Regions from separate parts of the Nocardioides sp. NPDC051685 genome, predicted to be linked through region 1. Evidence: riboswitches for the same ligand, from Rfam matches in the RefSeq annotation. Region 1 holds a riboswitch; the other holds the start of a gene.

What was found. Region 1 has a riboswitch for cyclic di-AMP ahead of ACIA03_RS12260 (C40 family peptidase). Riboswitches for the same ligand answer to the same signal wherever they lie in the genome.
Region 2: linked by a shared signal. The riboswitch ahead of ACIA03_RS20795 (NlpC/P60 family protein) and the one ahead of ACIA03_RS12260 (C40 family peptidase) in region 1 are both predicted to bind cyclic di-AMP.

What each region holds. Positions count from the first base shown of each region.
Region 1 covers NZ_JBITCR010000003.1:449,451-452,390, reverse strand. Annotated here, with positions in the region: gene prfB (peptide chain release factor 2) at 1-905, opposite strand, end outside; gene ACIA03_RS12260 (C40 family peptidase) at 1,049-1,861, opposite strand; cyclic di-AMP (ydaO/yuaA leader) riboswitch at 1,867-2,039, opposite strand; gene ACIA03_RS12255 (response regulator transcription factor) at 2,253-2,933, opposite strand.
Region 2 covers NZ_JBITCR010000007.1:176,643-179,582, reverse strand. Annotated here, with positions in the region: gene ACIA03_RS20805 (NYN domain-containing protein) at 1-805, opposite strand, end outside; gene ACIA03_RS20800 (hypothetical protein) at 929-1,126, shown strand; cyclic di-AMP (ydaO/yuaA leader) riboswitch at 1,223-1,401, shown strand; gene ACIA03_RS20795 (NlpC/P60 family protein) at 1,417-2,403, shown strand; gene ACIA03_RS20790 (hypothetical protein) at 2,442-2,940, shown strand, end outside.

The DNA of each region.
Region 1 (2,940 bases):
TCCTCGGCCTTCTTCAGCGCGAGCAGCTTGGCCTTGAGGACGATCATCGCGGCGGCCTTGTTCTGCAGCTGCGACTTCTCGTTCTGGCAGGAGACCACGGTGCCGGTGGGGATGTGGGTCAGCCGGACCGCGGAGTCGGTGGTGTTGACCGACTGGCCACCCGGCCCCGAGGAGCGGTAGACGTCGACCTTGATCTCGTTCTCGTCGAGTTCGATCTCGTCGGTCTGCTCCAGCACGGGCACGACCTCGACCGCGGCGAAGGAGGTCTGACGACGGCCCTGGTTGTCGAAGGGGCTGATCCGCACCAGGCGGTGGGTGCCGGCCTCGACGGAGAGGGTGCCATAGGCGTAGGGGGCGTGGATCGCGAAGGTGGCGGACTTGAGCCCGGCCTCCTCGGCGTAGGAGGTGTCGAAGACCTCGACCGGGTATTTGTTGCGCTCGGCCCAGCGGACGTACATCCGCATCAGCATCTCGGCGAAGTCGGCGGCGTCGACGCCACCGGCGCCGGAGCGGATCGTGACAAGGGCCTCGCGGGAGTCGTACTCCCCCGAGAGCAGGGTGCGGATCTCCAGGCTCTCGACGGCCTTCTTGACCCGGCCCAGCTCGGCCTCGGACTCGGCGAGCGTGTCGGCGTCGCCCTCCTCCTGGGCCATCTCGACCATCAGGCCGAGGTCCTCGATGCGGCCGCTCAGCTCGGTGAACTTGTTGAGCTCACCCTGCAGCAGGGAGAGACGTCCGGTGACCCGGGTGGCGTTGTCCTGATCGTCCCAGAGGTCGGGCGCGGCGACCTGCTCGCCGAGGTCGGCGATCTCCTTGCGCATCGCGTCCAGGTCCAGCACCTGGCCGATGGTCTGCATCGTTGCCTGGAGCTGTTTGATCTCGGTGTCGAATTCGGGGCCTGCCACGTCTTACAGGTTACTTGACCGGTGGTTCGCCGCCCGATTCGCCGACCGCCTCCACACATGCGCTCGCCCTCCGGCGGGGTACCGGAGGGCGAGCACCAGGGGGATATGTGGGGGTCAGCCCGTCGGAACGGGCCCCGAGAACCTCAGGCCTGGTGAGTCGAGCCGGCGAACCAGCCGTCCCAGGCAGTCTCTTCGCGGACGCTCGCGCCCGGTTTGGGGGCGTGCAGCATGATCGCCTGACCGTTCTCCCAGCGCAAGAAGATGCCGACGTGGTAGACCGGGCTGCCCCAGAACATCAGGTCGCCGCGCTGGATCTGGTCGTTCGGGATCGTCGGCAGCGCAGCGGCCTGGTCCCGCGAGACCCGGGGAAGCTCGATGCCGGCGGCGCTGAAGGCGTACTGCGTCAGGCCGGAGCAGTCGAACGAGCTCGGGCCGGTGGCACCCCAGACGTACGGGTCACCGATCTGCTCCGAGGCGACGCTGATCGCCCGGTCGATCCTGCCCTGGCGGCTCGCGGCGTAGGCCTTCGCCTCCGCCTCGGCCTTCTTCTTCGCCTCCGCGGCCTTCTTGGCCGCGATCGCGGCCTTGCGCTTCGCCTCGGCCGCCTTGCGGGCTGCCTCGGCCTTGCGCTGCTGCACCTCGACAGCCGTCTCGAGCTGCTTGATGTCGGTGAGCATCGCCGCGGGCGTGGCCGAGACGTCCAGGGTCGGAGCCTCCACCACCGTGGCCGCCTCGACGGACGACTCGACGGTCGTCTCGTAGGAGACGGGGGCGGCGTTGGCGGCGGGAACCGCCACCAGGGCACCGGCGGCGATTCCGCTGGCGAGGGTGATGCGGCCGGCGAGCTTGCCGTGGCCGCGAAGAGATCCTGCGATCGTCCGCACGATCGAGACGTTGGGCACCCGGAACGGGTGCGGCTTTCCTCGATGGGCAGGACGGGATACGGACTTGGACATGCGTGAGTTCCTTCCCACGCCTGCGAGGTGAGCTGTCGGGTTCGGGCTAGAAGGTTGCCCGGCCATCAAGCGATGGCTTCACCCCAAGCGACCGTCCGAGTTAGTCGCGTGGAACTTGGGTCCCCCGCTCCTGTCCCATACGTACTGCTGAGTGTGAGGGGTAAGGGGGTTCAGTAGTAGGGGCCGGCGTCCGGAGGGACAGGATTCGGCGTGTACCGGGGCCGGTCGTGCGTTGTGCACAGCTCAACCAAGGTGACATGCGATCTGGGACGGATCCAATCCAGAATGCTCGCATCTCGAGCACATTCCGCGTGGTTACGCGTGTTTTTGCCGTCGTTTGTGAGTCATCTCACGCAATGAACAGCCGTTTGACGCCGTGTTGAACTTGCAGTTACTCCGCCGCTTCCAGCCGGAACCCGACTCCGCGGACCGCGACGACCTTCTCCTGCACACCGGCGGCCTCGAGCTTCTGGCGCAGGCGCCCGACGGTGACGTCGAGGGTCTTGGTCGAGCCGTACCAGTTCTCGTCCCAGACCTCGGCCATCAGGCGGTCGCGGGAGACGACCTTGTCGCGGGAGGCGGCCAGGACGGCGAGGAGGGCGAACTCCTTGCCGGTCAGCGTGACCTCGCGCTCGCCGGCGTAGACCCGGTGGGCCGCGACGTCGATGCGCAGCGCGTCGTCGTCGGCGCCGGGCTCGACCGGACCCGAGCGGCGCAGCAGGGCACGGACCCGTGCCTGGAGGACGGCCAGCGCGAACGGCTTGGCCAGGTAGTCGTCGGCACCCGCGTCGAGCCCGACCACCAGGTCGATCTCGGCGTCGCGGGCGGTGAGGATCATGATCCCGCCCTCGTAGCCGTTGTCGCGCGCGGCCTTGCAGACCTCGAGCCCGTCCATGTCGGGAAGGCCCAGGTCGAGCAGCACGAGCTCGGCCTCGTAAGGGGGCGCGAGCAGCTCCAGCGCCTTCTTGCCGGAGTCGACCCAGGTGACGTCATAGCCCTCACGCTGGAGCGTGCGCACCAGCGGGGCGGCGATGTCCTCTTGGTCTTCTACGACAAGCACGGAGTTCGACATGAAGAGA
Region 2 (2,940 bases), on a different contig from region 1:
GCTCGCCCGGGGTGCCGGTGACCGGTGGCAGGGCGAGCTCGCGCCGCAGCCCTCCGGCCGCGTCGAGCAACGTGTCGAGCAGGAACCTGGCCCGCAGCGAGGCGTCCTCACGGTCGGTCTTGGACGTACGCCGCTCGGCGGCCGCTTCGCGCTCGAGCTTGTCGATCTGGCTGCGGAGCTGGCGCAGCTGGCGGTCGCGGGAGGCCAGCTCCTCCTCGGCGCGGGCGAGCGCCGCACGGGTCTCGCTCAGGGCCTCGTCCAGCCCCGTCCCGGCCTCACGCGCCGCGGCCCGGGCCTCACCGAGCTTGCGCCGCAGGGCGGTGTTGTCGGCCTTGAGCTCGTCGAGGCGGGCCTTGCGGTCGGCACGCACCTCCCGGATCTCGTCCTCGGCCGCGGCGAGCTTGCCGCGCAGCCGGGCGACCTCGGCGTCGACCGCCGGCACCGCGGCGGCGTCCAGCCGGTCCAGGGCCTCCTTGAGCGAGACCTCCCAGCCGTCGGGGCGGACGAGCCAGACGACGGCGGCCGCCTCGGCCGGATCCTCGGGCAGCACGAGGTCGTCGGGGGAGCCCTCGGAGACGTAGGCCGGGCGCAGCTGGCTCCCGACCTTCTCCCGGACCTCGTCGTCGCCCTCGAGCACCGAGGCGATCATCGCGCCACCGGCCTTGGCACGCCGGGCGGGCGCGAAGTCGGCGATCCGCTTGAGCGCGGGCGGGAGGCGCACGACGTCGGGAAGCACCCCGGCCGTGAGCGCGACGATGCGCCCCCGGACCGTGTCGGGGAGCGTCGCGTACGCGGAGACCTCCATGTGCCAAGTGTAGGGACCCGGTCCGCGATCGCCGCCTCGAATACCGTGCTGCGATGGTGATGACACGCCGCACGCAACCGTACGAAAGCAAAAATGTCGGTGCTCGGTGAGACCGTCACTCACATGACGACGAGAATCGACTGTGACACCTGCCTCGTGCGCGGTCTGGCGTGCCACGACTGCGTGGTCACCGTGCTGCTGGGGCCGCCCCCGGAGCTGACCATCGACGACGAGGAGCGCCGCGCGCTCGACGTGCTGGCCGATGGCGGCCTGGTCCCGCCGCTTCGGATGGTGGCTCTGCCATTAGTGGAGGGTATGTAGCCGAACTTTTGGGCGTGGGTGGTTGGCAGGTGGGGGAGGCCGTCGGCTAGTGTGCGCAGGAACCTGGCACCCGTGGCAGTGGGTCAACCGGCTCACGCGGGTGTCGCGCTTAGTCCAGGTCCGCTTCGGGGCGGGCCAGGAGCCGGGGAACCACACCGATCATCTGGGGTGTATCCGCCGCAAGAGCGACCTGGGAGACCAGATCGAGGAGCGGCGGTAAGGCAAGTCGTGCCTGAACCCGTCAGCTCACCCGGTAGGCGTCAACGACTACACAAGGAGACCGTCCGCTCGTGACACGCGACCGGAAGCGACTCGTTGCCGGGGCCGCCGGCATCGCCGCCATCGGAATCGCCGGGATCATTCCCGCTGCGACGCCCGCCCAGGCAGAGCCAGACATCGACGACGTTCGTAAGAAGGTCGACAAGCTCTACACCGAGGCCGAGGCGGCCAACGAGGACTACAGCAACGCCAAGCTGCGGCTGCAGGACCTCAAGGACCAGCTGGAGGACCTCGACTCCGACGAGAAGCGGCAGAGCAAGGAGCTCGACAAGATCCGCGCCGAGCTGCGTGACTCCGTGCTGCGGCAGTTCGAGGGCTCCGACGTCTCGGCCGTCGGCCAGGTGATCACCTCCGACGACCCGCAGGAGTTCCTCGCCGGCCTGGCCACCGTCTCGTCCTACAACGCGCTGCAGGCCGACCTGCTGGCTCGGTACAACACCGAGGCCGAGGCCCTCCAGGTGCGCCGCGAGGCCACCGAGGACGCCAAGGCTCAGATGGCCAAGATCAAGCTGACCATGCAGCAGAAGAAGAGCGAGATCGACAAGAAGTACGAGGCGGCCCAGGCCGAGCTCGACGAGCTCGAGGCCGATCAGCTCGAGGAGTTCCAGTCCGGCGACACGAGCATCCCGGGCAACCTGCCGGCCCCGTCGGGCCGTGCCAAGATCGCCGTCGACTACGCCCTCGACCAGGTCGGTGACTCCTACGTCTACGGCGCCACCGGCACCGAGTCCTGGGACTGCTCCGGCCTCACCATGGTTGCCTGGGGCCAGGCCGGCGTCTCGCTGCCGCACTCCTCTTCGGCGCAGTACAGCAGCGGCCCCTCGGTGCCGCGCGACCAGCTCGCCCCCGGCGACCTGGTCTTCTACTACAGCCCGATCAGCCACGTCGGCATGTACATCGGCAACGGCATGATCGTGCACGCCTCCAACCCGAGCACCGGTGTGAAGGTCTCCCCGATGGACGAGATGCCCTACACGGGCGCCGTCCGCCCGGGTTGAGCTTGACCCAGCACCCTGAAGAGGCCGATCGTTCGCAGGTGCGAACGGTCGGCTCTCTTCTATCCCGCATCCAGGCCCACCCCGTCCTGATCGGGGCCGGCCTCGTGCTGGTGATGCTGCTCGCCGGGTTCGTCGGCTGGCGGCTGACCGGCGGCGGCGAGTACGTCGCGCCGACCCCGTCCGCCGCGCCGGTCGTGCGCGCCGACACCGAAGGCGCCCGGGCCTCGCTGGCACGGTTGGTCGACGGCGTACGTGAGGGGGCGGAGCCCGACGGCGAGGACGCCGCTTCGGTGGCCGTGCGCAACGCGCACGCCATCGGTATCGAGGACGTGAGCGCCAGGTACATCGCCGAGTCCGGCAACGTGGACCCCGACGGCTCCTGGACGGCCGACGTCGAGATGTCGTGGCGCACGCCCGGAGACCCGGCGCTGACCGAGGAGCTGAAGGTCGCCTTCGACCCCGAGGGCGCGATCACGGGCTTCTCGGCCGACCAGGGCACCCGGATGCCGCTGTGGCTCAGCGGTCCGGTCGAGGTGC